3 regions of the Cupriavidus sp. HPC(L) genome follow, and region 3 is predicted to be linked to each of the others. Evidence: predicted binding sites of a transcription regulator. Region 3 holds the regulator's gene; each other region holds the start of a gene.
What was found. Region 3 encodes sigma-54, which starts transcription at its own class of promoters, with help from an activator protein. Its sites were predicted from a motif close to TGGCANGNAANCTGCTTT; they were not measured.
Positions count from the first base shown of each region.

Region 1 (2,778 bases), on a different contig from region 3:
GCTCCGACTCCGACTCCGACTCCGGCTCCGGCTCCGGCTCCGGCTCCGGCTCCGGCTCCGGCTCCGGCTCCGGCTCCGACTCCGACTCCGACTGCGGCTCCGACTCCGGCTCCGGCCGCCTGCTCACGCGCCAGCCCCATCGCCATCGCCAGCGCGCCGCGCACCGGCCGCAGCGCGCCCGACAGCGACAGCTCCGCGGCGAACTCGTAGCCGTCCAGTGCCGGTGCCGGGATCTGCCCGCTGGCCGCGAGGATGCCGAGCGCGATCGCCAAGTCGAAGCGGCCCGATTCCTTCGGCAGATCGGCGGGCGCCAGATTGACGGTGATGCGCCGGTTCGGGAATTCGAAGCCGCAGTTCAGGATCGCCGCCCGCACGCGCTCGCGGCTCTCGCGCACTTCGGTCTCCGCCAGCCCGACGATGGCGAAGGCCGGCAGGCCATTGGCCAGGTGGATTTCGACCGAGACCGGCGGCGCGTCGATGCCGGTCAGCGCGCGGCTGCGCAGGACGGCGAGGTGCATGGGGGCGACCAGGAAAGAGGAAGAGGTGGAGGAAGGGTGGACGAGGGTGGTGGGCTAGGGTGACGGGCGAAGGCGTAGGGCGCGAGCGGTGGACGAAGGCGGTGAAAGGGCGATCCGGCACGTCACCGATTTATTAACGCCGCCGTAAACGCAGAAGGCCGCCGGTTGCCCGGCGGCCTTCGCATGACGTGAGGTCTGGCGCGTTCAGCCGGCCAGCCCCGGGTTCGTCGGCCCGGTGCCCGGCTCGGGCGTGGTCGAGCCCGGTACCGAGGTGGCCGAGGCCGTGGTGCCGGCGCCGGCGGTGCCGACCGTGGCCGGTCCCACGCCCGCCGCCCCGGCCATGCCGGCGCGGCGTTCCAGGTCCGCGACACGCATCTCCAGTTCCTCCAGCCGCGCACGCGTGCGGGCCAGCACCTGCGACTGCACGTCGAATTCCTCGCGGGTGACCAGATCGAGCTTGGCAAAGCCCTGGGTCATCATGCTGCGGACATTCTTCTCGATGTCCTTGGCGGGCGAATTGCGCAGTACCTCGCTGACCTTGCTCTGCAGGTCGTTGAAGAGATCGGTCGGTTTCATCGGTTTCTCCTTCTGCACCGTCGGGGTGCATCGATCGGGGGCGGCGGGGGCGGCCGGATGGGCGCATCTGCACGTTATCGGTGCAGTGCGCGCCCATGGCGGCGGCCGGCACCAGCCGGTGGCATGGGCCGATTATGGCCCGTGAAGCGCGCCGGGGAAAGCGGCCCGGTTCCATCGGACACAGCATTTAACCCGGCGCCGCCCGCCGGGCCCCATGTTGCGGGCTTTCCGAAGGCAGCGGGAAACGCCTTTTCATTCTCCGTCCCCCGCGCGCTTGCAACGCGACCCACGCGCGCCCGCGCGCCGGCGGACCCTGGCATGGCAGTTGCAGTATCGGCCTGACAGAGAAGTCCCGAGCCCAAGGAAAAGGAGAAGAAATCCATGAAGACGCTGGCCCTCGCCATCGGCGCGCTGACGCTGTGCGGTTCCGCCACCACCGCGCTGGCGCAGAGCGCGCCCGCGACCGCCGAAGCGGCCTCGCCGCATACGTTCACGGCGAACGTGACGCTGGCCTCCGAATACCGCTACCGCGGGATCATGCAGAGCAACCGCCGGCCGGCGATCCAGGGCGGCTTCGACTACAGCCATGCGAGCGGCTTCTACGCGGGCAACTGGAACTCGAGCATCAGCTGGCTGAACGACAGCAACGACGAGGTGTCGGCGCCGATCGAGATGGACTTCTACGCCGGCTTCAAGAACACCTTCGGCGACGGCAAGTGGAACTACGACGTCGGCGTGCTGCAGTACTACTACCCCGGCGACTATCCGGCCAATTTCACGCGGCCGTACACCACTGAAATCTACGCAGGCATCGGCTACGGCCCGGTGTTCCTGAAGTACTCGTACGCGCCGACCAACCTGTTCGGCTTCTACGACAGCACGAACAGCTGGTACGTCGACCTGGCGGCCAACGTGCCGCTCGAGTTCTGGGGTCTGACGCTGAACGCGCACGTCGGCTACCAGAAAGTGCAGAACGTGGCGGACGCCTCGTACACCGACTGGAAGCTCGGCCTGACCAAGGACCTGGGCAACGGCTTCTCGGCGGCGGTCACGTACATCGACACCAATGCCAAGCGCGGCGTCTACACCAACACCTCGGGCCGCTACATGGGCAAGGCCACGGTGGTCGCCACGCTCACCAAGACTTTCTAAACACGGTCAGCACGAGCGGGCCCCGCCGGCAAACGGGGCCGCGCTCTCAGGAGAACACGGATGAAACTGATCATCGCCGTCATCAAGCCGTTCAAGCTCGACGAAGTGCGTGAAGCGCTGTCGGACGTGGGCGTGTCCGGCATCACCGTCACCGAGGTCAAGGGTTTCGGCCGCCAGAAGGGCCATACCGAGCTGTACCGCGGCGCCGAATACATCGTCGACTTCCTGCCCAAGGTCAAGATCGAGGTCGCGGTGCCCGACGATGTGGTCGACCGCGCGATCGAGGCGATCGAGAAGTCGGCCCGCACCGGCAAGATCGGCGACGGCAAGATCTTCGTCGCGCCGATCGAGCAGGTCATCCGGATCCGTACCGGGGAGACCGGCGGCGACGCGCTGTAACGCCACGCCGACGCCAACAAACGAGCCATACAAGAGCGACAAGAGGTATTCAGATGACTAGCTGGTTCAAACGATTCCTGACGGCCGGCGCCATGGCGCTGGCGCTGGGCACGGCGGGCATGGCCCTGTCGGG
Region 1 covers NZ_AMPR02000291.1:39-2,816, reverse strand. The annotation lists partial or broken gene B551_RS27110 (magnesium chelatase domain-containing protein) at 1-518, opposite strand, end outside; partial or broken gene B551_RS15910 (accessory factor UbiK family protein) at 846-1,094, opposite strand; gene B551_RS15905 (TorF family putative porin) at 1,476-2,246, shown strand; gene B551_RS15900 (P-II family nitrogen regulator) at 2,307-2,645, shown strand.
Region 1: the regulator sigma-54 is predicted to act here: its motif matches at 1,409-1,426, upstream of B551_RS15905 (TorF family putative porin).

Region 2 (13,895 bases), on a different contig from region 3:
TCTTGCTGCGATCGCCGAACGGCAGCACCAGCTTCGGCGCGCGGCGCACCAGCACCGGCGCGATGCCGTGCGGCGCGGGAAGATGCTTGTCGATCTTGTGCATGGTCAGAACAGGAAATAGCGCTGCGCCATCGGCAGCGAGGTCGCCGGCTCGCAGGTCAGCAGCTGGCCGTCGGCGACGACCTGGTAGGTCTCGGGATCGACGGTGACCGTCGGCTGCCAGTCGTTGTGGACCATGTCGCGCTTGCTGACCGTGCGCGTGCCGCGCACCGCCGACAGCGTCTTCCGCAGCCCATAACGCCCGCCCACATCCGCAGCCAGCGCGGCCTGCGACACGAAGGTCAGCGACGACCGGTGCAGCGCACCGCCGGCGCTGGCGAACATCGGCCGATAGTGCACCGGCTGCGGCGTCGGGATCGACGCGTTGGGATCGCCCATCGCCGCGGCGGCGATCATGCCGCCCTTCAGGATCAGGCTCGGCTTGACGCCGAAGAACGCCGGCTTCCACAGCACCAGGTCCGCCCACTTGCCGACCTCGATCGAGCCAACCTCGTGCGCGACGCCATGCGTCAGTGCCGGATTGATCGTGTACTTGGCGACATAGCGCTTGACGCGGAAGTTGTCGTGCCCGCCGCGCGCATCGTGCGGATCGCCCGGAAGCTTGCCGCGCTGCAACGCCATCTTGTGCGCGGTCTGCCAGGTGCGCAGGATCACCTCGCCGACGCGCCCCATCGCCTGCGAATCGCTGGAGATCATCGAGAACGCGCCGAGGTCGTGCAGGATGTCCTCGGCCGCGATGGTCTCGCGGCGAATCCGGCTCTCGGCAAAGGCGATGTCCTCGGCGATCGACGGATCGAGGTGGTGGCAGACCATCAGCATGTCCAGATGCTCGTCGATCGTATTGATCGTGTAGGGCCGCGTCGGGTTGGTCGACGACGGCAGCACGTTGGCCTCGCCGCAGACCTTGATGATGTCCGGCGCATGCCCGCCGCCGGCGCCTTCGGTGTGATAGGTATGGATGGTGCGGCCCTTGAACGCGGCGATGGTCGCCTCGACGAAGCCGCCCTCGTTCAGCGTGTCGGTATGGATCGCGACCTGCACGTCGGTCGCGTCGGCCACCGACAGGCAGGTATCGATGGCGGCCGGCGTGGTGCCCCAGTCCTCGTGCAGCTTCAGCCCGATCGCGCCGGCCTCGACCTGCTCGACGATCGGCTGCGGCAGGCTGGCGTTGCCCTTGCCGAGCAGGCCGATATTCATCGGATAGGCGTCCACCGCCTGCAGCATCCGCTCCATGTGCCAGGGGCCCGGCGTCACCGTGGTCGCATAGGTGCCGGTAGCCGGACCGGTGCCGCCGCCGATCATCGTGGTGACGCCGCTCATCAGCGCCTCCTCGATCTGCTGCGGGCAGATGAAGTGGATATGGCTGTCGATGCCGCCGGCGGTGACGATCATCCCCTCGCCCGCGATCACCTCGGTGCCCGGACCGATGACGATCGCCACGCCCGGCTGGATATCGGGATTGCCGGCCTTGCCGATGCCGGCGATGCGGCCGTCCTTGATGCCGATATCGGCCTTGACGATGCCCCAATGGTCGACGATCAGCGCATTGGTGATCACGGTGTCGACGCAGTCGCGCGCCAGCCGCTGGCTCTGCCCCATGCCGTCGCGGATCACCTTGCCGCCGCCGAACTTGACCTCCTCGCCGTAGATCGTGAAATCCTTCTCGACCTCGATGACCAGCGCGGTATCGGCCAGCCGCACGCGGTCGCCGGTGGTCGGCCCGAACATCTCGGCATAAGCCTGCCTTCCGATCGTCAACGCCATCACAGCGCTCCCATGATCTTGCCGTTGAAGCCGTAGACGATGCGGTCGCCATCGAGGGCGACCAGCTCGACGGTGCGCGACTGCCCGGGCTCGAAGCGCACCGCGGTACCGGCGGCGATATTGAGCCGGAAGCCGCGCGCGGCATCGCGATCGAACTCCAGCGCGGCGTTGGTCTCGTGGAAGTGGAAATGCGAGCCGACCTGGATCGGCCGGTCGCCGGTATTGGCGACCGCCAGCCGTATCGTCGCGCGGCCCGCGTTCAGTTCGATCTCGCCGTCGGCGGGCATCAGTTCACCGGGGATCATGGGGTCTCCTGTCGTTGGTCGGGGCGGATTCGAGCCACCATCGGGCCACCATCGGGCCACCATCAGGCCACCATCAGCCCGACGCCATACAGCGCGACGCCGGCCCCAAGCGCGCGCGCCAGCCACGGCGCATGCCGGCGCAGTACCGAGCCGGCGGCGATGCCGGCCAGATGCAGCGCCATCGTCGCCAGCGCGAAGCCGCCGACATAGGCCAGCACCGCAGGCAGCGCGCCGGCACTCGCGGGCAGCTCGGCACCGTGCGCATGGCCATGGAACAGTGCGAAGCCTCCGACCAGCGCCATCGCCACGCCGGCGGGCAGCCGCGCACGCAGCGCGACCAGCAGGCCGATCACCAGCAGCGAGGCGGCGATCATCGGCTCGACCGCGGGCAGGGCAACACCGGCGAGGCCGAGCGCGGCGCCGACCAGCATCAGCGCGACGAAGGCCAGCGGCAACCGCAGCACGCCGCCACCCGCTCCGCCACCCGCGCCTGCGCCACGCACCGCCAGCGCGCTCCAGACGCCCACCGCCACCATCGCCAGCAAATGGTCGGCACCGGTCAGCGGATGCAGCAGGCCGGAGGCGAGACTGGCGCCGACGCTGGCGACATCGTGGCCCGGATGCGCCAGTGCCTGCCCGCTGGCGAGCAGCGCGGCCGCAGCGGCGAGATGAGCGGCGACGCCCGCCCGGCCACGCGGCATGGCTTGTTGGAAGGAAACGGAACGAATGAAACCGGCCATGTTGGTCCTCGGTAGAAAACGGAAATTCAGTCAGCGGCGGCGATGCGGGTGACGCCGGTCAGACGATCGGCTGGTGCACGGTGACCAGCTTGGTGCCGTCGGGAAAGGTCGCCTCGACCTGGATCTCCGGGATCATCTCGGCGACGCCGTCCATCACGTCCTCGCGCGACAGCACCGTGGTGCCGGCATGCATCAGCTCGGCGACGGTGCGCCCGTCGCGCGCGCCCTCCATGATCGCGGCGGTGATCAGCGCGACCGCCTCCGGATAGTTCAGCTTCAGCCCACGCGCGCGGCGGCGCTCGGCCAGCAGCGCGGCGGTGAAGATCAGCAGCTTGTCCTTCTCTCTTGGCGTCAGTTCCATCGCCAGTCCTCAACGTTCTGTCGTTACGTCGACCTGTCAGATCGACTTGTTGGATCAACCTGCTGGATCGACCTGCTGGATCGACCTGCTGGATCGACTTGTCAGATCGACCCGTTACGTCGCCCACAGCCGCAACGGCCTCGCCGCTACCCCATGGATCGGCATCCGCAACGCGCTCCACGCCGCCACCATCAGCTCGCGCACCGGCTCGATGCGCGCGCCCAGCACGCGCAGCAGCAGCATCGGCTGCTCGGCGTCGGCCAGGCACGTCACGCCGGCACGCAGATCGGTCCGATACGGCAGGCGATCGGCAAGCTGCTCGGCCAGTTCCTGCGTCGCGCCCGCGCCGACGGCCCACAGCGTGCCGAGCACCGGCAGGCCGTCGAGCCCGACGCGCGCCTGGCGCAGCGGCGAATCGGCATCGAGGCGGGCATGCTCGCGCCACAGCGTGCGGACGCCCTGTCCGATGCGCGTGTCCATCCACGCGGTGCCGCGCCGCCATTGCTCGCCGGACGCCTGCCGCCCGAGCACCAGCGCGTCCCAGCCGATCGCGCTGGCGCCCGGGGCGACCTCCACCGTGGTCGCGAGCCGCGCGCGCGCATCGTCGAACACGATGTTCTCCTGCGGCAGCCAGTCCAGCTTCGCGCCGGCCGCGACCGAGATGCGCACGCGCTGGCTGGCGTCGCGGCCGAGCGACTTGTACCACTTGGTCGCGCCCGGCGTGGCCAGCACCGCGTGCGCGCCGGCCTCGATGCCGATATCGATGTCGAGCACGTCGCCGCCCGCGATGCCGGCCGGCGGATGCAGCACCACCGCGTGGCAGATGCCGCCCTCCGGATACAGCGGCTTCTGCACCATCAGGGGCCCGGCATGCCGCCGCTCGACCAGCGCAGTACGCTCGCCGCGCACGGCAAAGCGCAGCCGCAACTGCGCGTGCCACGCGGCCGGCAAGGCCAGCGTCGCGGCCGGGTCGTCGGCGGGGAAATCGGGATGGCGCATCGATCGATCGAGCGAAGGCGAAGATGAGCCGCGGCCTAGACCGCGATCATTTCCCGCACGCCCTGCTCTTCCATTCGCCCGCCCTCGCCGCTGGCCACCACCTCCCCGCGGCTCATCACCACGTAGTGATCGGCCAGATGGCGCGCGAACTCGTAGTACTGCTCGACCAGCAGCACCGTCATGCCGAACTCGTCGACCAGCAGCCGCAACGCGCGGCCGATGTCCTGGATGATCGACGGCTGGATGCCTTCGGTCGGCTCGTCGAGGATCAGCAGCTTCGGCTCGCTCATCAGCGCGCGGCCGATCGCCAGCTGCTGTTGCTGTCCGCCCGACAGGTCGCCGCCGCGGCGCTGCCGCATCGTGCGCAGCACCGGAAACAGTTGATAGATGCGGTCGGGCACGCCGGCCGGCTTGCCGCGGCTGGCGGCGCCGATCAGCAGGTTCTCTTCGACGGTCAGCCGCGGAAAGATCTCGCGGCCCTGCGGCACATAGGCCAGGCCCGCGGCGACGCGCTCGTAGGGCGGCGCCTTGTCCAGCGTCCGGCCGTGCCAGCGGATGGTGCCGCTGCGGGTCGGCACCACGCCCATCAGGCATTTCAGCAGCGTGCTCTTGCCCACGCCGTTGCGGCCGAGCAGCGTGGTCAGCCGGCCCTCCGGCACGTCGAAGCTGACGTCGCGCAGGATATGGCTGCCGCCGTAGTACTGGTTCAATCCGCTGACTTGCAGCATCGGTTTTCCTTTCTGCGCTTCCATTCCGCGCCGCCGTTCAGCGCCGCCGTTCAGCGCCCCAAATACGATTCGATCACGCGCTCGTCGCGCTTGACCGCGTCCAGCGTGCCCTCGGCCAGCACGCTGCCCTCCGCCAGCACCGTGACCTTGCCGGCCTCGCCCGCCAGCGCGGCGACGAATTCCATGTCGTGCTCGACCACCATCATCGAGCAGCTGCCGCGCAGGCCATTGAGCAGCTTGGCCAGCTGCATCGTTTCCTCGTCGGTCATGCCGGCCACCGGCTCGTCGAGCAACAACAGCTGCGGCCGCTGCATCAGCAGCATGCCGATCTCGAGACGCTGCTTCTGGCCGTGCGACAACAGCCCCGCCGGCCGGTAGGCCTCGTCCTCCAGGCCCGTCAGCGCCAGCGTCTGCTCGATGCGGCGGCGGCCATCGGCGTCGAGCCGTGCGCGCAGCGACGACCACCAGCGCTTGTCCGCCTTCATCGCCAGCTCCAGGTTCTCCCACACCGCGTGCTGCTCGAACACGGTCGGCTTCTGGAACTTGCGGCCGATGCCGGTCTGCGCGATGGTCGGCTCGTTCAGCCGCATCAGGTCGATGCTCTGGCCAAGGAACACGCGGCCGCTGACCGAGGCATTGCGTGGCCCGGTCTTGCCGGTGATCACATCCATCATCGTGGTCTTGCCCGCGCCATTGGGGCCGATCACGCAGCGCAGTTCGCCGTGGTCGATCGACAGCGTCAGCCGGTTCAAAGCGCGGAAGCCGTCGAACTGCACGGTGACGTCCTCCAGATACAGGATCGGGCCGTGCGAGACGTCGATGGCGCCGCGCTCGAGCACGCGGCCCAGGCCGGTGGCGTCGCCGCTTTCCGCCTGCGCCGCGTCGTGGCGTTCGTTCATTGCGGCGTTCATGCCTTTCCTCCGCTGCCGGCAGGCACCGCCACGGGCGCAGGCTTGGGTGCCGCCGTTGCACCCGCCGCGCCGCCCCGCCGCAGGCGAACCAGCAGCCCCACGACGCCGTTTGGCAGATACAGCGTCACCAGCACGAACATCGCGCCGAGCAGGAACAGCCAGTACTCGGCGAAATGCGCGGTGAACAGCGTCTTGGCGCCATTGACGAGGAACGCGCCGATCACCGGACCGATCAGCGTGCCGCGTCCGCCGACCGCGACCCAGACCGCCATCTCGATCGAGTTCGCCGGCGACATTTCGCCCGGATTGATGATGCCGACCTGCGGCACGTACAGCGCGCCCGCGATGCCGCACAGCACCGCCGAGAAGGTCCAGACGAACAGCTTGTAGCCGAGCGGGTTGTAGCCGGAGAACATCACGCGCGTCTCGGCATCGCGCACCGCGGTGACCACGCGGCCAAGCTTCGAGGTCACGATATAGCGGCAGGCGATCAGCCCGCCCAGCAGCGCGAACGCGGTCAGTACGAACAGCACGGTGCGCGTCTCGGGTGCGGCGATCGCGAAGCCGGCGATGCGCTTGAAGTCGGTGAAGCCGTTGTTGCCGCCGAAGCCTGTCTCGTTGCGGAAGAACAGCAGCATCGCGGCATAGGTCATCGCCTGCGTGATGATCGACAGGTAGACGCCCTTGATGCGCGAGCGGAACGCGAAGAAGCCGAACAGCCAGGCCAGCACGCCGGGCACCAGCACCACCAGCAGCAGCGCGTAGCCCAGATGCTCGGTGCCGTGCCAGAACCACGGCAGCTCCTTCCAGTCGAGGAACACCATGAAGTCGGGCAGCTCGCTGCGATAGACACCGTCGCGGCCGATCGCGCGCATCAGGTACATGCCCATCGCATAGCCGCCGAGCGCGAAGAACAGCCCGTGGCCCAGGCTCAGGATGCCGCAGTAGCCCCACACCAGATCGAGCGCGATCGCCGCCAGCGCGAAGCACATGATCTTGCCGATCAGCGTCAGCGCATAGGCCGACAGATGCAGCGGATGCGTGTCGGGCAGCACCAGCGCGCACACCGGCACCGCCACGGCGGCGAGCAGCGCGAGCAGCGCCAGCGCCAGCCAGCCGCGCGTGGAGAACAGCGGCTGGCGCGCGGGCACCGCCAGCGTGAAGGCGCGCGTTGAAGGATCGATCGAGCTTTGCATCATGCCTCCGCGCTGCGCCCCTTGAGCGCGAACAGTCCCTGCGGCCGCTTCTGGATGAACAGCACGATCAGCACCAGGACGATGATCTTGGCCAGCACCGCGCCGTAGAACGGCTCGATGAACTTGTTGATGATCCCCAGGCCGAAGGCGCCGACGATGGTGCCGGCCAGCTGCCCGACGCCGCCGAGGACGACCACCATGAAGGAATCGATGATGTAGGCTTGCCCCAGGTCCGGGCCGACATTGCCGATCTGCGACAACGCGCAGCCGCCGAGCCCGGCGATGCCCGCGCCGAAGGCAAACGCATAGCTGTCGACCTTCCAGGTCCGTACGCCGACGCACGCTGCCATCGTGCGGTTCTGCGTGGTGGCGCGCACGAACAGCCCGAGCCGGGTGCGATTGAGCACGGCCCAGGCGATCGCCACCACGGCCAGCGCGAACACGACGATGACGATGCGGTTGTACGGAATCACCAGTCCCGGCATCCACTGCACGCCGCCGCTCATCCAGCTGGGGTTCGCCACCTCGACGTTCTGCGCGCCGAACAGCATCCGCACCGCCTGCATCAGCAGCAGGCTGATGCCGAAGGTCGCCAGCAGCGTTTCCAGCGGACGGCCGTACAGATGGCGCAGCACCAGCCGCTCCAGCACGAAGCCGACCGCGGCGGCGGCGAGGAAGGCCGCGGGCAAGGCCGCCGGCAGATACCAGTCGAACGCATCGGGCAGATAGGTGCGGAACAGCGTCTGCACCAGCCAGGTCGCATAGGCGCCGATCATCAGGAATTCGCCATGGGCCATGTTGATCACGCCGATCAGGCCATAGGTGATGGCCAGGCCCAGCGCGGCCAGCAGCAGCACGCTGCCCAGGCTCAGGCCCGCGAACAGGTTGCCGATCAGCTCGGCCTGGCGTTCACTGGCGCGCAGATTGTCGAGGGCCTGCTGCGCGGCGGCACGCAGTTGCGCGTCGGGCTCGCGGTACTGGCCGCTGTCGTCGCGCTCGACCAGCGGCTGCAGCCGCTGGCGCGTGGCCGGATCGATGTCGCGGCCCAGTATGCGAATCGCCTCCAGCCGCTCGTCGCGGCTGCCGTCGGCGAGCACGGTATTGGCCCAGATCACGTCGAGCCTGGCGCGCAGCGCGGTGTCGGCTTCCGACTGGCGTGCGACGGCGACGGCCTCGCGCGGCGCGTCCTCGGGGCGCTCGAGCAGCGCGGCAATCGCCTGCGCGCGTACCGCGGCATCCGGCGACGCCAGCAGCAGGCTGCCGGCCGCGCCGTCGACCTGCGCGCGCAGGCTGTTGTTCAGCGTCAGCGATTGCAGCGCGCCGGCATCGACCTCGACCGGCTTGCCGGTGATCGCGTCGATCGCACGCTCGCCGTCGACGCGCACCATGCCGATGCCCGGCGCGAACTGCAGCGTGTCGTCCTGCAGCGCCCGCAGGATCGGGCCAGCCTGCTTCGGATCGGCCTTGGCCAGCGCGGCGATGGCGGCGCGCTTGGCGTCGAAGTCGTCTTCGGCCAGCGGCTGCAGGTCGGCCTGGGTCAGCGCGGTGGCGGCCCACAGCGCAGGGGCGGCCAGCAGCAGCGGCAGCACCAGCAGCACGGCAAGCGTGGCGCGCCACCAGGAGGCGCGGAGCAGCATGGGTCGGGACATGGAAATGGGTAGTGTCCTGGATGATGGAGTGGGCTTGAAGCGGATGGCAGTGGGATAGCGAGCGCCGCTACCCTCTCCCCCGCCCCTTTCCCGCAAGCGGGAGAGAAGAAAACCTGCGAGAGAACCGACGGTCTTCTCCCTCTCCCCCTCAGGGGGAGAGGGTTGGGGAGAGGGGGTGGTTTGCCACCCTCTCCCGCACGAAGCCTCACATCACCTTGTCCGGCTTGCCCTCGTTGCCCGCGATGAACGGGCTCCACGGCTGCGCGCGCAGCGGCTTCGGCGTCTTCCAGACGACCGAGAACTGGCCATCGCCCTTGACCTCGCCGATCATCACCGGCTTGTACAGATGGTGGTTCTCGCCCATCGTCAGCGTGAAGCCGCTTGGCGCCTTGAAGGTCTGGCCGATCATCGCGGCGCGGACCTTGTTCGGATCGGTGGTGCCGGCCTTCTTGACCGCCTGCGCCCACATATGGATGCCGACGTAGGTCGCTTCCATCGGATCGTTGGTCACGCGCTTGTCGCCGCCCGGCAGCTTGTTGGCCTGGACCCAGGACGCCCATTGCTTCTTGAACGCGTCGTTCTCCGGGTTCTTGACCGACATGAAGTAGTTCCATGCGGCCAGATGGCCGACCAGCGGCTTGGTATCGATGCCGCGCAGTTCTTCCTCGCCGACCGAGAACGCCACCACCGGCACGTCCTTGGCCTTCAGGCCCGCGTTGCCCAGCTCCTTGTAGAACGGCACATTGGAGTCGCCGTTGATCGTCGAGATCACCGCGGTGCGGCCGCCCTGCGAGAACTTCTTGATGTTGGCGACGATGGTCTGGTAATCGCTGTGGCCGAACGGCGTGTAGACCTCCTCGATATCCTTGTCGGCCACGCCCTTGCTCTTCAGGAATGCGCGCAGGATCTTGTTGGTGGTGCGCGGATACACGTAGTCGGTGCCCAGCAGGAAGAAGCGCTTCGCGCCGCCGCCCTCCTTGCTCATCAGGTACTCGACCGCGGGAATGGCCTGCTGGTTCGGCGCCGCGCCGGTGTAGAAGACGTTCTTCGACATCTCCTCGCCCTCGTACTGCACCGGATAGAACAGCAGCGCGTTCAGTTCCTCGTAGACCGGCAGCACCGACTTGCGCGACACCGAGGTCCAGCAGCCGAAGGTCACCGCAACCTTGTCGTTGCTGATCAGCTGGCGCGCCTTCTCGGCGAACAGCGGCCAGTTCGACGCGGGATCGACGACTACCGGCACCAGCTTGCGGCCCAGCACGCCGCCGCTCTTGTTGATCTCGTCGATGGCCATCAGCGCGACGTCCTTCAGCGACGTCTCCGAGATCGCCATCGTGCCCGACAGCGAATGCAGCACGCCCACCTTGATCGGCTCTTTCGATTGCGCGATCGCCAGCGGGCTGGTACCGATCATCGCCGCGGCGGCCACCGCCGACAGCTTCAATATCTCACGTCGTTTCATTGCAGCTCCCTAGCTCGTATTGGTGTTCGAGGAAGAACGCACCCCGGCAGGGACTTCTGCAACTAGCGTGCCACCAAAAAAGAACGCGGCCTGTGGCCGCGTGGGTGACTGCATCGAGATGACGGCACCGTGGCGGTGCGCGCGTGCCTTGCATCACGATGGTGCGATGACGCAAAGCGGTGCGGCGCACCGCGCCGGGGCGTCAGGAATAGCGCCGGCTGATCGATTCGGCGACGCAGACCGGACGGTCGCTGCCCTCGCGCTCGATCGTGACCTCCCAGGTCGACTGCGCGCCGACCAGGTCCGGTGCATTGGGCGGCGGCGCGATGCGCTCGACCTTCAGCAGCTTGATGCGCGCGCGCAGCCGGCTGCCGACCGGCACCGGCGCGGTGAAGCGCACGCGGTTCAGGCCGTAGTTGACGCCGATCTTGACGCCCGGCATCTGCATCGCGCTCTGCATCAGCGCGGGCAGCAGCGACAGCGTCAGGAAGCCGTGCGCGACCGGCGCGCCGAACGGCGATTCGCGCCGCGCGCGTTCGGGATCGACGTGAATCCACTGATGGTCGCCGGTCGCCTCGGCGAACAGATTGACCTGGTGTTGCGTGATCTCGGTCCAGTCGCTGACCGCGACCTCCTGCCCCTGCAGGCCCTCGAGTTCTTCCAGCGAAGCGATGGTGCGCATCTTCTCTCCTTGTCCAATGTCAGGCCGGCCGGCGGCCATACATGCCCATGCCCTTGACGGTGCAGACCAGCTCGCCGCGCTGGTTGACCGCCTCCCACTGCGTGTGCACGACGCCGCGATCGGGCTTGGACTGCGACGGCCGCTTGTCCAGCACCGCGACAAACACCGTCAGCGTGTCGCCGGCATAGACCGGCTTGAGCCAGCGGATCTCGTCGACCCCAGGCGAGCCCATGCTGGCGGATTTCGATGTCATGTTGTCGACCAGCATGCGCATCATCACCGCGCAGGTCATCCAGCCGCTCGAGATCAGGCCGCCGTAGATGCTCTTCTTCGCCGCCTCCTTGTCGACGTGGAACGGCTGCGGATCGTATTGCGCGGCAAAGCTGACGATCTCGTCCTCGGTGATCAGCCGCGAGCCGAGCTCGCGCCGGCTGCCGACGACGAAGTCTTCGAAGTACATGGTGTCGGACATGGGGTCTCCGTGGTTGTCGGTATCGACAATGTATCGAGTGTGTTCTCCCTCTCCCCTCAGGGGGGAGGGTCGGGGAGAGGGGTGGTTTCAGTCGCCACGTACATAGCGACCGCCGCTGCCCTCTCCCCCGCCCCTCTCCCGCACGCGGGAGAGGGGAGAAACCCGGAATGCAAAAAGCCGCGCCGGACGTTCAGCCCGAGCGCGGCCTTGCTTGCCTCAGCGGCTGGCCATCATGCCGCCTGCTGGAATTCCGGCAGGCTGGCGAAGCGGCCAAGATGGTGGTCGACGTCGCCAAAGGTCGTGTTGATCAGCGTCAGCCGCTTGAACATGTGCGCGGCCGGCAGTTCGTCGGTCACGCCCATGCCGCCGTGGATCTGCACCGCTTCCTGGCCGACCGTGCGCGCCGCCTGTCCGACCCGCGCCTTGGCGGCGGACACGTAGCGGCGGCGCTCCTCGGGGCTCGCCTCGTCGAAGCGGGCCGCGGCCAGCAGCGTGATCGAGCGCGACTGCTCCGCATGGATGAACATCTCGACCATGCGGTGCTGCAGCGCCTGGAAGCGCGCGATCGGCACGCCGAACTGCTGGCGCGTCTTGGCGTACTCGATGGTGGCGGCGGTCAGCGTGTCCATCACGCCCACGGCCTCGGCGCACAGCAGCACCGCGGCGTAGTCGGCGACCTGCTCGAGCAGCGCCCAGCCCTGGCCCTCGGCGCCCAGCAGTTCGCCAGCGGCGTCCTGGAAAGTGATATCGGCCGCGTGCAGGTTGTCGATCGTGCGGTAGTCGCGGATGGTGACGCCCGGCGCCTTGGCATCGACCAGGAACAGCGAGATGCCGTCCTGGTCGGCGTTGCCGCCGCCGCTGCGCGCCGACACCACCAGCTTGTCGGCCTGGCCGCCGTGGATCGCCACGACCTTGGCGCCGTTCAGCTTGCCGCCCTTGGCCGTCACGCGCACGTCGTTCAGCGCGTAGCGCGCCTCGCGCTCGTTGAACGCGGTGGCCAGCTTGATCTCGCCGCCGGCAACCTGTTCGAGCACGGCGTCCTGGCCGCCGGCCTGCTTCAGCGCGTAGGCGGCGGTCACCGTCGCCAGGTACGGCTCGACCACCAGGCCGCGGCCCAGCTCCTGCATCACGACCATCATGTCGATGGCCGACCCGTTGAAGCCGCCCTGCGCCTCGGGCACCGGCAGCGCGGTCAGGCCGAGTTCGACCAGCGCGTTCCAGGCCGCCTCGCTGTAGCCGGTCTCGCTCTTGTAGGCCTTCTTGCGGGACTCGAAGTCGTAGCTCTTGTCGATGAAGCGGCGTACCGCGTCAGCCAGTTGCTTCTGCTCGTCGCTGAGATTGAAGTTCATGGTTCCTGTCTCCTCACAGCCCCAGGATCATCTGGCTGATGATGTTCTTCTGGATTTCGTTGGATCCGCCGTAGATCGAGGTCTTGCGGAAGTTGAAGTAGTACGCGGCCAGCGGCGCGGCATCGTCGTAGCCGGTCACCGCATGCTCGGTCTCGCACTCCAGGTAGTCGCGGTCGAACGGCTGCGCGTACGGGCCGACGGCTTCGACCATCAGCTCGGTCAGCATCTGCTGGATCTCGGTGCCCTTGATCTTCAGCAGCGAGGCCTCGGGGCCGGGGCCCTTGCCGGCGCTCTCGCTCGACACCACGCGCAGCACGGTGATTTCCAGTGCCATCAGCTCGATCTCCAGCGCGGCGACCTTGGCGCCGAACACCGGATCCTCCAGCAGCGGCTTGCCGTTCTTCTGCTGCTGGCGCGCGACGCGCTTCAGGAAGCCGAGCTCGCGCTTGGAATTGCCGACGCGGGCAATGCCGGTGCGCTCATGGCCGAGCAGGTACTTGGCGTAGGTCCAGCCCTTGTTCTCCTCGCCGACGCGGTTCTCGACCGGCACCTTGACGTTGTCGAAGAAGACCTCGTTCACCTCGTGGTCCTCGTCGAGCATGATGATCGGACGCACGGTGATGCCCGGCGTCTTCATGTCGATCAGCAGGAAGGAAATGCCCTCCTGCTTCTTGGCTTCGGGGTCGGTGCGGACCAGGCAGAAGATCATGTCGGCATGCTGGCCGAGCGTGGTCCAGGTCTTCTGGCCGTTGACGATGTAGTGCTTGCCGTCCGGGGTCAGTTCGGCGCGGGTCTTCAGCGAGGCCAGGTCCGAGCCCGAGCCCGGCTCCGAATAGCCCTGGCACCACCAGTCGGTGCAGTCCAGGATGCGCGGCAGGTAGTACGACTTCTGCTGCTCGTTGCCGTACTTCATGATCACCGGCGCGACCATCGCGACGCCGAAGGGCAGCACGCCGGGCGCGCCGACGCGGGCATTTTCCTCATCCCAGATATGGCGCTGGGTCGCGTTCCAGCCGGTACCGCCGTACTCGACCGGCCAGTGCGGCGCCGACCAGCCCTTGCCCGCCAGGATCTTGTGCCAGCGCACCAGATCGTCGCGGTTGGGCCGGCGGTGATTCAGAATCTTGGCGCGAATGTCCGCCGGCAGGTTGGCTTCCAGCCAGCTGCGCACTTCCTCGCGGAAGGCGTTGTCGGCCGCCGTGTAGTTGAGATCCATG
Region 2 covers NZ_AMPR02000057.1:19,587-33,481, forward strand. The annotation lists gene ureE (urease accessory protein UreE) at 1-103, opposite strand, end outside; gene ureC (urease subunit alpha) at 106-1,824, opposite strand; gene B551_RS04920 (urease subunit beta) at 1,824-2,129, opposite strand; gene B551_RS04925 (HupE/UreJ family protein) at 2,192-2,830, opposite strand; gene B551_RS04930 (urease subunit gamma) at 2,928-3,230, opposite strand; gene B551_RS04935 (urease accessory protein UreD) at 3,345-4,229, opposite strand; gene urtE (urea ABC transporter ATP-binding subunit UrtE) at 4,265-4,957, opposite strand; gene urtD (urea ABC transporter ATP-binding protein UrtD) at 5,008-5,856, opposite strand; gene urtC (urea ABC transporter permease subunit UrtC) at 5,865-7,067, opposite strand; gene urtB (urea ABC transporter permease subunit UrtB) at 7,064-8,713, opposite strand; gene urtA (urea ABC transporter substrate-binding protein) at 8,919-10,175, opposite strand; gene B551_RS04965 (MaoC family dehydratase) at 10,378-10,857, opposite strand; gene B551_RS04970 (MaoC family dehydratase) at 10,877-11,329, opposite strand; gene B551_RS04975 (acyl-CoA dehydrogenase family protein) at 11,560-12,678, opposite strand; gene B551_RS04980 (acyl-CoA dehydrogenase family protein) at 12,692-13,894, opposite strand.
Region 2: the regulator sigma-54 is predicted to act here: its motif matches at 10,231-10,248, upstream of urtA (urea ABC transporter substrate-binding protein).

Region 3 (13,895 bases):
CGCCAGCGTGATGCGGCCGTTTACCGAAGCCGGGGCCTTGTCGAGAAAGCGCTTGAGGCCCGCGATGGCCTGCTCGGGGGCATTGTCGGCGCGCAGCTCGGCCGCCATCAGCGCCGCCGCTTCGTAGTCGGGACGCAGGCGCTGCGCTTCGTCGAGTTCGGCCAGCGCGCCCGGCACATCGCCGGCGGTCTCCTTGGCCCGCGCCAGCGCCAGCCGCGTCTCGGCCGACTGCATGTCGTTGGCGACCAGCCGCTGCAGCAGTGCGGCGGCTCCGGCCGGATCGCTGGTGCGCGACAGTTGCTGCTGCAATTGCAGGATGGCCTCGGGCCGATGGCTCGGCGGCACGCCGTTCAGCTGCAGCGAAAGCAGCGGCTCGGCCTCCTCCCAGCGCGCGTTCAGCACCAGCAGGGTCGACAGCACCTGACGCGCGGCCGGCGAGGTCGGCGCCAGATCGGTCCACAGACGGGCGCCATCGAGGGCCTGCTGCGGGACGCGCGCATTGAAGGCGATTTCGGTGGCGCGCTGCGCGAAACGCGGATCGCGGGTCGAGCGGGCCAGTTCCACGTAGGTGCGATAGGCCGGGCCGGTCAGGCCCCGCTGCATCGAGATCTCGGCGGCCAGCACGCGATACATGATGTCGGCCGTCAGCGGCAGCTCGGGCAGCGGCATCTTGGGCGGCAGCGGCGTGGCCGGGGTCGGCTCGAGCTCGCCGTCGCTGCTCAACGTGAACATCGGCCGGTCGGGCTCGGCGCCGTCGGACTTTGCCTCCGCGCGTGCCGGATCGGCCTGGGCCGACCGGGCATCGCGCGCACTGGCGCAGCCGGTCAGCGCACTGGCGCCGACCACGGCCGCGACCAGCAATGGCAGCAGACGCCGGCCTGGCGCTGCGCCGCGCGCGCGGGTCTGCGCAGGCGGCTCGTCAAGCGGTACGTGGGGAGAGAGCAGAGCGAGGATGCGGTCCAGGCGGTCCGGCATGGGTGGGACTCCGGCACGCGTCGTGCCATATGACAAGTTAGGGCCATTGTAACGTGCCGCTACAATGCCCGGCTGCGGGCACCATGGCGGACATGGGGTCTGCCGCTTGGAGTCGTGCGCAAAGGAGAGGTTCGATGCCGGAATTGCCCGAGGTCGAGGTGACCCGACGGGGACTGCTGCCGCATCTGGAGGGCAGCCGCATCGCCGGGGTGGCGGTGCGCCATCGCGGCCTGCGCTGGCCGGTGCCCGAAGAGCTGGAGGCCTGCCTGCCCGGGCGGTTGATCCGGCGTGTCGAGCGGCGCGGCAAATATCTGCTGCTCGAATGCGTGCGCGAGGGGGACGCGACAGCTGGCGGCGTGGCCGATGGCGTGGCTGGTGGTGAAGACGCCGGCTGGCTGCTGATCCACCTCGGCATGACCGGCACGCTGCGCGTATGGCACGAGCCGCCCGCGCCGGGCACGCACGACCATGTCGATCTGCTGCTGCACGACGCAGCCGGCCGGCCACTGACGCTGCGTTTCCGCGACCCGCGCCGTTTTGGTGCGGTGCTGTGGACCACGCTGCCGGAGGCGCTGCTGCCCACCCATCCGCTGCTGCGCAATCTGGGCATCGAGCCATTCGACCCGGCCTTCGACGGCGACTGGCTGTACCGCCATACGCGCGGGCGCAGCGCCGCGATCAAGACGGTGCTGCTGTCGGGCGATATCGTGGTCGGCGTCGGCAACATCTACTGCTCGGAGAGCCTGTTCCGCGCCGGCATCCGGCCGACCACCGCCGCGGGCCGTCTGTCGCGGGCGCGCTGCGAGAGGCTCGCCGCGGCGGTGCGCGAGACGCTGGCGCTGGCGATCGAGCGCGGCGGCAGCACGCTGCGCGATTTCGTCGGCAGCGACGGGGCCAGCGGCTATTTCCAGCTCGACTGCCTCGTCTACGATCGTGCCGGCAAGCCTTGCCGGCACTGCGCCACGCCGGTCCGGCACATCGTGCAGGGCCAGCGCTCTACCTTCTATTGCCCGCAATGCCAGCGTTGAGCGCAACGACGCGCCACCGCTGACCCGAAAAGACTGACGCCCCCCTCGCGACTCATCGATGCCTCGCCGTTCCACCACTCGAGCCACCACGCACTCCGCTGCCGCCCCTGATTCCGCCGCCAGCGCGGTGCCGTCCGATTTCGGCGCCCGCGTCGTGCAATGGCAGCGCCGGCACGGGCGCCACGATCTGCCCTGGCAGAACACCCGCGATCCGTACCGGATCTGGCTGTCGGAGATCATGCTGCAGCAGACCCAGGTCAGCGCGGTGATCGACTACTACCAGCGCTTTCTGGCGCGGCTGCCGACCGTGCAGGCGCTCGCCGACGCGCCGGCCGACGAGGTGATGGCGCTGTGGGCCGGGCTCGGCTACTACTCGCGGGCGCGCAATCTGCACCGCTGCGCAAAGCTGGTGGTCGAGCAGTACGGCGGCCATTTCCCGAGCGATCCGGCCCTGCTCGCCGAGCTGCCCGGCATCGGCCGCTCGACCGCGGCGGCGATTGCTGCGTTCAGCGCCGGCGTGCGCGCGCCGATTCTCGACGGCAACGTCAAGCGGGTCTTCGCGCGCTGCTTCGGCGTGCACGGCCATCCTGGCGAAAAGGCGATCGAGAACCGGATGTGGGCAATGGCCGAGGCCGCGCTGCCCGCGCGGGGCCCGCGCCAGTCCGATGACATGGTGGCGTACACGCAGGGGCTGATGGATCTTGGCGCGACTGTCTGCTCGCGCGGCAAGCCGGCCTGCCTGGACGATGCGGCGCGCTGTCCGCTGTCGGACCTGTGCGCGGCCCGCCGCGAGGGCCTGACGGCGGTGCTGCCGACGCCGAAGGCGCGCGCGCCGGTGCCGGAGCGCAGTACGGTGATGGTGGTGGTGCGGCATGGCCGCGAGGTGCTGCTGCGGCTGCGCGCGGACAGCGGCATCTGGGGCGGGTTGTGGAGCCTGCCGGAACTGCCCGTGCCGGCGCTTCCGTTCGACGCCGAACAGGCCGAGGACGACGCGCTTGCATTCGGACGGGCGTTCGGCACCCCGGCCCGCGCCGCGATGGTCGCCGAGATGACGCATGTCTTCACCCATTTCCGGCTGCTGATCCGCGCGGTGCGCGTCGACATGGCTGCATTGGCCTTGCGCGATGCGGGTGAGGTAGGGGCAGCAGTGGACGCAGCGCAAGAGCAGTGGCGCTGGCTGTCGCTGGATCGGCTCGACGAACTCGGCATGCCGGCGCCGGTGCGCAAGCTGCTGGCCGGCGAGGTGGCGCCGCAATTGTTCTGAAGGTGTGATTCGCCCGCTGGAACCGGCCGCGGCGATGCGGCCACGCGCTACAGCCGCTACAACATGTGGTGCTGGCGCATGAAGCGATGAACGATCTCGATCCGCATGCCGGCGTCGGGCAGCGCCATCAGCATCTGTTTGGCCTTCATCGGCACCGGCAGCAGTTCGCATAGCCGATTGGCGACCCAGCTCGGATCCTCCCACTGCATCGGCTCGGCGAACGGCAGCTTGTGCGGCGGCGCGTGCAGCGAGGCGACGATCCGGCGCAGCGCCGCCAGGCATTCGCCCAGCAGTTCCAGCTTGCAGTCGATCACGTCGTCGGGCAGCAGCTCGGCGCGTGCGACCAGCAGGCCGTCGTCGCGGGTATGGTGTTCGAGGATGCGAAAGCGTTGCCTGCCCCGTGTCTCGATCAGCAGCACGCCAAGCTGCTCCATATTGCAGTCGACGATTTCGGCGAGACAGCCGACGGCTTCCGGCACGGTGGCGGCCCCCTCCTGCGCGACCTCGGTGCCGCTGGCGATCAGGCAGACGCCGAATGCCGCGTTGTCGCGCAGGCAATTGCGCACCATGTCGACGTAGCGGGACTCGAATACGCGCAGCGGCAGCCGGCCGCCGGGAAACAGCACGGTGTGGAGCGGAAACAGCGGCAGGCTGTCGACTTCGACGTGGAGCGGTGCCGCGTGATTGGACGCTGCGGAACTGGAAGACATGCGATCCCGAGAAGACTTTCGCTCACAGGGCGGGGGCAAGCACATTGCGCCGCCGCCGGGATCCACCGCCTGGGTCGGCCGGATCAGCTTACCGGCACCAGCTCGCGGTGTCTGACCAGCACATTACCATGCGCGCGGAAGTAGTTGGCAAGTCTTTCCGCGATATAGACCGAGCGGTGCTGGCCGCCGGTGCAACCGATCGCCACCGTCAGATAGCTGCGGTTGTCGGCGACGAAGCTCGGCAGCCATTTCTCGACATAGGCGCGGATGTCCTCTGCCATCGCGAGCACCATCGGCTGACTCTGCAGGAAGTCGATCACCGGCGCATCGCGTCCGGTCAGCGGCCGCAGCTGCAGGTCGTAGTACGGATTGGGCAGCGAGCGCACGTCGAACACCATGTCGGCATCGCTGGGCACGCCGTGCTTGAAGCCGAACGACGTGAACAGCAGCGTCAGCTGCAGATTGTCGTCGCGAATGAAGTCCTTGATCCAGGCGCGCAGCGTATTGGTGCGCACATTGCTGGTGTCGATGCGGTGCGCCGATTCGGCCAGCGGACTCAGCAGTTCGCGTTCCATCTCGATCGCTTCGACCAGCGGGGTCTCGGTCGGTGCGGGCGCACCGCTCGCCTCGCCCGCCGCGAGCCGCACGGACAGCGGATGGCGACGCCGCGTTTCCGAATAGCGCTGCACCAGCGAATCGGTATTGGCGGTCAGGAAGACCACGCGGACCTCGTGCTCGGCCGACAGGCTGCGCAGTGTCTCGGGCAGCCGCGCCAGCGATTCGCGGCTGCGGATATCGGTGGCGATGCCCAGATGCGTGTAGCCCTCGGCCGCAAGATAGCGGGCGAGTTCCGGGATGAACTGCGCTGGCAGGTTGTCGACGCAGTAGTAGCCTGCGTCTTCAAGCACGTTCAATGCAACCGATTTGCCGGAGCCGGAAATGCCGGTGATGAGGACGATGCGCATAACGCTTGAAGGATAGCATCGCGTGATGATTGCGTCATGACGGTCCGATGAAATCCGTGGTCCGGGATGGCACGGCAAGCGGGAAAAGGGGCGAAAGCGTGCGAAAGCCGCGCAATGCACGCGCAGCGCGGCAAGAACGGCGAGAACGGCGAAACAGCAAAGAAAAAAGCGAACCGCCGGGTGCCGTGCGATTCGCCTTCATTGGCCTTGATGGGCCCGCTTGATCGGCCGTCCGCCCGCTCAGGGCGCAGCGGCCGACCGGTATGCCGTCACGCGGACAGGCACTCCTTCATGAACGCCTTGCGTTCGTCGCCCTTCTTGCCGCTGGCCTGCGCGTTGCAGGCCTTCATCTTTTGCTGCTGCGAGTTGCCGGCGGTAGCGGGCTTGGCGGACAGGCATTCCTTCATGAAGGCCTTGCGCTCGTCACCGGTCTTGCCGGCCGCCTGCGCATTGCACGTCTTCATCTTGCTCTGCTGGCTGTTGCCGGAGGCGGTCTGGGCAAAGGCGCCCGTGGCGACCAGCGGGCACAGCAGCACGCAGGTTGCGATCAGTGTCTTCATGCTGGAATCTCCTGACTGAGGATCGGGTCGCCAAGCGCAGGATGCGCGACGGCGCAGGCTGGGCGTGATGCCCATTACAGCACAAAACGCTGAAAACCCCAATCAGGTTGACGCTGCCGGCGTGTCGGGCACGCCGATGCGTCAATGCGTACTCGAGCAGACGCTCAGTGGGCGCTCCGGTCCAACGCTCAGAGCAGACGGCCCTGGCCGCGCGAGGCCGCGTCGGCCTGCATCGCGGCGCGCTGGCGATCCATGAAATCGCGCAGCGTGTCGATGCCGCGCAGCCGCAGGATGGTGTTGCGTACGGCGGCCTCGACCAGCACCGCGAGGTTGCGGCCGGCCGCAACCTGGATCTTCACCATGTGGATGGGCAGGCCGAGCACGTCGAGATATTGCGAATCGAGCGGCAGCCGTTCGAATTCGCCGTCGTTGCGGCGGACCAGCTGGACCACCAGCTTGAGCTTCATCTTCCGGCGCACCGCGGTTTCGCCGAAGATCGTCTTGATATCGAGCAGGCCCAGGCCGCGCACTTCCAGCAGGTTCTGCAGCAGCGGCGGGCAGCGACCCTCCACGAAATCGGGGCCAAGACGCACGAAATCAACGGCATCGTCGGCGACCAGGCCATGTCCGCGGGAGATCAGTTCCAGGCCGAGTTCGCTCTTGCCCAGGCCGGATTCGCCCATGATCAGCACGCCCATGCCGAGGATGTCTAGAAACACGCCGTGCATCGTGACCCGCGGCGCGGAAATGCGCGACAGATACAACCGCAGATGGTCGATTACCGCGGCCGACGACACCGGGGTCGTGAACAGCGGCGTCGACGAGCGGGTGCACCGCAGTTCGAGGTCGGGCGGCGGCTCCATGCCGTCGGCGACGACGAGGAAGGGCGGCTCCAGCAGGATCAGCTCACCCATCTGCCGCTTGCGCGTTTCGTCGTCGAGCCGCTGGTAGTAGGTGATCTCCGGCTTGCCGAGCACCTGGATCCGGTTCGGGTGGATGAGGTTCAAGTGGCCGACCAGGTCGGCCGCCGAGGTCGCCTCGCGTGCGAAGTCGAGGTCGAAGGCGCGATCGGCGCCCTCCAGCCCGGCCACCCAGGACAGTTTGAGGTCGGCTGCGTTGTCGTCGAAGATCGACTGGGAGGTGACGCCGGTGAGTTCCATGCGGGATGAGGCGGGGCGCTAAGGCGGTGTTGTATGCGGTCGGCGCGGCTCTGCGCGCTTATGCCGGGAGGGTCAAGGATGCCATTGCACCAGCAACTGGTGAACCGCATCGGGCGTCGGCAAAGCGGCGAGGCCATCACGCATGTCGCGATCGGACAATAGCTGAGCGATTTCCGACAGGATTTCCAGATGTTGCTGCGTGGCCTGTTCCGGCACCAGCAGGAAGATCAGCAGCGAAACCGGCTTGCCGTCGGGCGACTCGAACGGGATCGGCTCGGCAAGCCGCATGAAGGCAGCCAGCGGCTGTTTCAGGCCCTTGATGCGGCCATGCGGGATTGCCACGCCGGCACCAAGCCCGGTCGAGCCAAGCGATTCGCGGGCAAACAGATTGTCGGTCACCGTGGCGCGCGCCACGCCATGGTTGTTTTCGAACAGCAAGCCGGCCTGTTCGAACACGCGTTTCTTGCTGGTGACGCTGACGTCGAGCGAGATATTGCCGGGCGGCAGCAGTTTGGCCAAACGGTTCATTTGAAATGCGCGGAATTCCTGAAACTGGCGCCGCCATGCGGTCCTTGCCGGCGTGGGCCGGTCTGCCGTTGCTGGGCGGTGCGTTCGTTGCCGCCGCTTCCCGACTATCAGCGTGCGGCACATTATAGTGCAGGGGGGCTCCCTGCCGTCCGATGCCGATCGCCCCGAGCGGCATTGCGCAAGGAAACGGGGCGGGCATTCTCTATATGTATTGCACAGCATACACCGGGAAGCCTGCCAGACGGAACCCCATTCCGGTTTCATCCTATAGGCTGCGAAGGTCCCGTGCCGCGACGGGCGCAAAAAAGCCGTGCTCCTGGCACGGCTTCTTTCCTCACTTCAAGGCCGGCCGGCGTTGTGGCCGCGCCGAATCTTCAAGCTACTGCTGGGCCTGGTTCGCCACCAGGCTGCTGTGATACTTCAGCGATTCGCGGTCGTGGCTCTGCACCTTGTCCTTGTAGCGGATCACTTGCCGGTCCAGCTTGTCGACCAGCATGTCGATCGCCGCATAGAGATCTTCGTGGTGCGCTTCGACAAAGATGTCCTTGCCCTTCAGATGCACATTGATTTCCGCGCGTTGACGGCGATCCTTTTCCTTTTGATTGTCGACCGATAGCAGCACGCTGACGTCAATAACCTGATCGAAATGCCTGAGGATTCGCTCCAGTTTCGTTTCCACGTACTCACGCAGCGACGGCGTGATGTCCAAGTGGTGTCCACTGATCTTGAAGTTCATAGCGCTTCTCCTTCTGAAAGAGCCGCACCAGGCAGGCGATGCGACTCGGCTACAAAGACTTGCGAAGGTTCACGGCCGGGATCTTCAAGGCTTCACGATATTTGGCGACGGTACGTCGCGCCACGACGAAGCCTTGTTCCCCCAGCAGTTCGGCAATCCGGCTGTCGGACAACGGGTTTCTGGGGTCTTCGGCTCCTATCAGCTGCTTGATCAGCGCACGGATTGCGGTGGAAGACGCGGCACCGCCGGTCTCGGTCGATACATGGCTGCCGAAGAAATATTTCAGCTCGAATGTCCCCATCGGGGTGGCCATGTACTTATTGGTCGTCACACGAGAAATAGTCGACTCGTGTAGACCCAGTGTATCGGCTATCTCCCGCAAAACCAAGGGGCGCATCGCAATTTCGCCGTGCGTAAAGAAATTCTTTTGCCGCTCCACGATGGCTTGTGCGACGCGCAAAATGGTGTCGAAACGCTGCTGGATATTCTTGATGAGCCAGCGCGCCTCCTGCAGTTTCTGCTGCAATCCCGCGGCGCCGGTATCGCCTTTCGCGCCGCGCAAGATTTGCGCATACATATCGTTGATGCGTAGCCGTGGCATCACATCGGGATTGAGCTGCGCGATCCAGTTGTGGCCGCTCTTGCGCACGAATACGTCGGGCACCACGAAGTCCGCTTCCGGCCGGCTGTAGGCGTGGCCAGGATACGGCGCGAGCGAGCGGATCAGCTCGTGCGCGGCCTTCAACTGCATGTCGTCGACCTGCAGGGCCTTCTTCAGCCGCGTGTAGTCGCGCGCGGCCAGCAGTTCGAGGTGATGGCGGACGATGGTCATCGCCAGGTCGCGCTGCGGATGTTCGATGCGGCGCAGTTGCAGCGACAGGCATTCTGCTGCGTTGCGTGCGCCGACCCCGGGCGGATCGAAGCTTTGCAGCAGCGTCAGCATCGCATGCACTTCGTCCAGTTCGAATTCGAGCTCTTCCGGCAATTCGGACAGGATTTCCTCGAGAGACGCGCTCAGATAACCGTCGTCGTCGAGCGATTCGATCAGGAAAATCGCCAGGCCCTTGTCGCGCGTCGAGATTTTCAGCGGAGCCAATTGCTCCATCAGATATTCGCGCAGCGTGGGCTCGGCGTCGCGCAATTGCAGCGGCGTTTTTTCGTCCTCATCGCTTTGCGGACGGCGGGCGAAGTCGTCCAGGCTCCAGTCGCCGCCATAATCGTCGCCCGCGCCGTCGGCATAGCCATCGTCGGCCGCGGCGGCACCGTCCGCGCGCGAGTCCGCGGGCGCCGCCGGTTCGGCGGGCGGGGTCGTGGTGGCGGTCTGCACATTGACCGACCCGTCGGCGGCGACCCGCAGCGGGCTTTCGATCCAGTCGTTTTCGCGTTCGAGCAGCGGATTCTCTGTCAGCGCCTGCTCGACTTCCTGTTGCAGTTCCAGCGTGGACAACTGCAACAGCCGGATCGACTGCTGCAGCTGCGGCGTCAGGGCCAGATGCTGGGAGAGGCGTAGCTGTAGCGACGGTTTCATGCGGCCTATTTTATGCGCAACTTCGGCCGCGATGGAACGGAATTTGCTATCGGAAGTTTCGATTGCGTGGGCAGAAGCGATTGCCTGATGGATCACCAGAGCATGAACGTGGCATCGCTTGCCGGCGTACGAAGCCGCTGCCTCGCAGGGCGGGGCAGCCGCGTGTCGTGCCGCCCCGGGTCAAGCAATTACATGCGGAAGTTTTCGCCCAGGTAAACGCGCCGCACCGATTCGTTGGCGATGATTTCCTTGGGCTCGCCTGCCGCCAGCACCGCGCCCTCGCTGATGATGTAGGCGTGGTCGCAGATGCCCAGCGTCTCGCGCACGTTGTGGTCGGTGATCAGCACGCCGATATTGCGCGCCTTCAGGAAGCTGACGATGCGCTGGATCTCGCCGACGGCGATCGGATCGACGCCGGCGAACGGTTCGTCCAGCAGGATGAAGCGCGGCGCCGAGGCCAGCGCCCGCGCGATCTCGACGCGCCGGCGCTCGCCGCCGGACAGCGACAGCGCAGGATTGTTGCGCAGGTGGGCGATCTGCAGATCGTCGAGCAGGCTGTCGAGCCGGCGCTCGATCTCGGCCGCGGACAGCGCCTTGCCGTTGTCCCGCTGCAGTTCCAGCACCGCGCGGATGTTCTGCTCGACATTGAGCTTGCGGAACACCGACGCTTCCTGCGGCAGGTACGACAGGCCCATGCGCGCGCGCTCGTGGATCGGCAGGCCGCTGATGTGCTGGCCATCGAGCACGATGTCGCCTTCGTCGAGCGCGACCAGGCCCACGATCATGTAGAACGACGTGGTCTTGCCCGCGCCGTTGGGGCCGAGCAGGCCGACCACCTCGCCGCTCTTGACGTCGAGCGACACGTCCTTGACCACGGTGCGCGAGCCGTAGCGCTTCTTCAGATGGCGCACCACCAGATTGCTGGTGACGGGCATCGTGCCGGCGCCAGCGCCGGCTGCGGTGTTGGCGTTGGCGGCGGGAGCGGTGGCGGTAGCGGTGTCGGCAACGGACATGTGGGCAATCCTTTGATACTGCTTAATGCGAACGTGCTGCGAAGGTGCGGCGAAGCGTGCTGGGCGGCACGGGGTCAGGCACCGAGGCAGGCCGGGGTCAGGGTTTGGCCGTCGGCGAGCCCTTCAGGTCCACGCCGGCACCGCTGCCGCCGGTCCCCTGGCTCTGGCGCGGCGACAGCACCGCGCGCACGCGGCCGGACGGGTTCGCCGGCGCCGCGTTGCCGCTGCCGCCGGCCGCGGTGTAGAACTCGTTGCGGCTGTCGTAGGTCAGCCCGCGCCGCGAATCTCGTCGACGATCTTGGCGCCGGCCAGGCGCGCCATGCGCGCATTGCCGATCAGCTTGGCCACTTCCTGCTTGCCGTCGTATTCGATGCGGTCGCCCCAGCCGTCGATGTACTCGTCGACGTTGTCGCGCTTCTGCCGGATGTAGGCCTGCTTGCCGCCCTTCGAGGTCGCCACCGCGTACTGGTAGCCCTCGGGGTCGGTGCGGACCTCGGCGGCATCGGACTTCAGCACCATGGTTCCCTTGGTCAGCACCACGTTGCCGGTCAGCGTATAGATCTGCTTGACGTCGTCGTAGCTGGCGTTGTCGGCCTCGAGCACCAGCGGCTTGTCGCGGTCGGCGCGTTCGGCGAGCGCCGGCTGGGCCAGCGTCATGCCGGCGGCGAAGGCGAGCAGCACGGCGGCGGCGCGGCGGCGGGTCCAGGTCGTCAGGGTCAGGGTCATGTTGGCCACGATGGCGTTGATTGGCGTTGTCCGGGAGGGAACGTTCGAGGGGTGCGCCCCTGGCGCGCGGGCGCGATGCGTCATGGTTTCGCGCTGCCGCCGCCGCGCGGCGCCATCACGATGGTGCCGCGCACATTGCCGAGCAGATTGACCTCGCGCGTGACATTGTTGAAGACCAGGCCGTTGGCGGTCATCACCGACGGGCCGCGCGTCAGCTTGACCGGCTTGTCGGTCTTGACGATGTCGTCGTTGATCAGGATCTGGAAGTAGCTCGACGTCGCGCTCATCTGCGGGTCCTGCGACGGATCGGCGCCCTGCACGCGAACGATATGGGCATTGCCGAACAGGTCGATCACGCTCGCGTCGGCGTTCATCTTGCCGAGGTCGGCGGTGCCGGTCACCGGCGGCCGATCCGGCTCGTAGGCTCGCATCGCCGGCCGCGTGACCTCGTAGGTCTGGTCGTCCTCGTAATGGATCATCCGCTCGCCGGTGAAGCGCATCTTGGTGCTGCCGTCCTCGGCCAGTTCGGTGGCGGTGAAGCGCTCCATCCAGTAGTCGGGCACGTGGCGCTTCTGGCGTTCGGTATCGCTGACCTCGCGCGGCGTATTGACCTGCACCAGCCAGAAGGTACTGCCGGCAACCAGCGCCATCAGCAGCAGCGGCATCAGCCGCAGCGCGAGCCGGGACAGGGAAGGAAACAGATCCCGCATGGCGTGCGTCAGATGACCTTGGCCCGGGTCAGGTCATGGATATGCAGCGCGCCGACCAGGCGCTGGTCGGCGTCGACCACCAGCAGCTGGTTGATGCGGTTCGCTTCCATGATCTGCACCGCCTCGACCGCGAGCTGGTCCGGTCCGACCGTGAACGGGTTGGCATGCATGACCTCGCCGATCGGCACCGTCTTCCAGTCGCGCGGCGTTTCCAGCAGCCGGCGCAGGTCGCCGTCGGTGAAGACGCCGATCGCGCGGCCGTCGGCGTCGACGATCGCGGTCATGGCCATGCCCTTGCGGGTGATTTCCATCAGCGCCTGCGCCAGCGGCGTGCTTTCGCGGACTTCGGGCACCGCATTGCCGGTGCGCATCACGTCCCGCACATGGGTCAGCAGCTTGCGCCCCAGGGCACCGCCGGGGTGCGAGCGTGCGAAATCCTCTTCGCCGAAGCCGCGTGCATCGAGCACCGCTACCGCCAGCGCATCGCCCAGCGCCAGCGCCGCCGTGGTGCTGGCGGTCGGGGCCAGGTTCAGCGGGCAGGCTTCCTTGTCGACGCGGGCGTCCAGATGGGCGTCGGCCAGTTGCGCCAGGTTCGACTCGATATTGCCGGTCACCGAGATCAGCTTGGCGCCGATGCGCTTGACGATCGGCACGATCGACAGCAGTTCGGAGGTCTCGCCGGAGTTGGAGAAGGCGATCAGCACGTCGTCGCGCGTGATCATGCCGAGGTCGCCGTGCGAAGCCTCGGCAGGATGGACGAAGAAGGCGGGCGTCCCGGTCGAGGCCAGCGTGGCGGCGACCTTGCGGCCGATATGGCCGGACTTGCCGATGCCGGAAACGACCACGCGGCCCGAGCACTCCAGCACCAGCCGCACCGCCCGCGCGAAGTCCGGCGTCAGCCGCGACGACAACGCGGCGACCGCATCGGCTTCGATTTGCAGGGTATGGCGTGCGAGCTCGAGTGCTCTTTCCGCATTGAAATTGGCTATCATGGCGACGAAGTATACCAATGAATGCGATGGCGCCCGGGCCGGTGGCAGCGCGTCCGGCGCGGCGTCGGCCTTCGCGTCCGGGTCCCGTCTCCGCCGGCCGGCCGCCCCCTGACGAAACACTGCCGGGCCGGGCAGGTCCGTTCCTGGTCCACCGCTTGCATTACTGCCCGCAACCGCTGCACTGCCGCACCGCAATCCGCACCACCGCCCGCACCATCGCTCGCACCATCGCTCGCACCCACACCGGCCCGCCCGAATGCATTCTCCGCTGGACTTGACCCTTGTGCTGCTGGCCGCCGCCGTGCTTGGCGTGGTCGCCTTCCGCATGCTGCAGCTGCCGCCGATGCTCGGCTATCTGGCGGTCGGCATCCTGATCGGGCCCCACGCGCTGGGTTTGGCCAGCGATTCCGGCCAGACCAAGTACCTTGCCGAGTTCGGCGTGGTCTTTTTGATGTTCTCGATCGGGCTGGAGTTCAATCTGGCCAAGCTGCGCTCGATGCGCCGGCTGGTGTTCGGCCTCGGCGGCAGCCAGGTGGTGCTGACCATGCTGGCGGTGGCGCCGGTCGGCTGGCTGTTCAGCGCGGTGTTCGACCTGACCTGGCAGGCGTCGATCGCGCTGGGCGGCGCGCTGGCGATGTCGTCGACCGCGATCGTCTCCAAGATGCTGTCCGAACGGCTGGAGCTCGAGACCGAGCACGGCCGCAATATCTTCAGCGTGCTGCTGTTCCAGGATCTGGCGGTGGTGCCGCTGCTGATCGTGATCCCCGCGCTGTCGCGCGACCCGGGCGAACTGCCGATGGCGCTGGCGCTGGCCATCGTCAAGATCGTGGTGGCGCTGACGCTGATCTTCGTGCTGGGCAAGCGCGTGGTCAGCCGCTGGTTCCACGTGGTGGCCGCGCGCCGCTCGCAGGAACTGTTCATGCTGAACCTGCTGCTGGTCACGCTGGGCATGGCGGCCCTGACCGAGCGGCTGGGCCTGTCGATGGCGCTCGGCGCCTTC
Region 3 covers NZ_AMPR02000440.1:3,725-17,619, reverse strand. The annotation lists gene B551_RS21385 (tetratricopeptide repeat protein) at 1-975, opposite strand, end outside; gene mutM (bifunctional DNA-formamidopyrimidine glycosylase/DNA-(apurinic or apyrimidinic site) lyase) at 1,110-2,003, shown strand; gene mutY (A/G-specific adenine glycosylase) at 2,062-3,267, shown strand; gene B551_RS21370 (LON peptidase substrate-binding domain-containing protein) at 3,324-3,977, opposite strand; gene rapZ (RNase adapter RapZ) at 4,061-4,942, opposite strand; gene B551_RS21360 (PsiF family protein) at 5,212-5,502, opposite strand; gene hprK (HPr(Ser) kinase/phosphatase) at 5,691-6,662, opposite strand; gene ptsN (PTS IIA-like nitrogen regulatory protein PtsN) at 6,735-7,190, opposite strand; gene hpf (ribosome hibernation-promoting factor, HPF/YfiA family) at 7,570-7,926, opposite strand; gene B551_RS21340 (RNA polymerase factor sigma-54) at 7,976-9,454, opposite strand; gene lptB (LPS export ABC transporter ATP-binding protein) at 9,643-10,467, opposite strand; partial or broken gene lptA (lipopolysaccharide transport periplasmic protein LptA) at 10,565-11,193, opposite strand; gene lptC (LPS export ABC transporter periplasmic protein LptC) at 11,274-11,903, opposite strand; gene B551_RS21320 (SIS domain-containing protein) at 11,912-12,895, opposite strand; gene B551_RS21315 (monovalent cation:proton antiporter family protein) at 13,152-13,895, shown strand, end outside.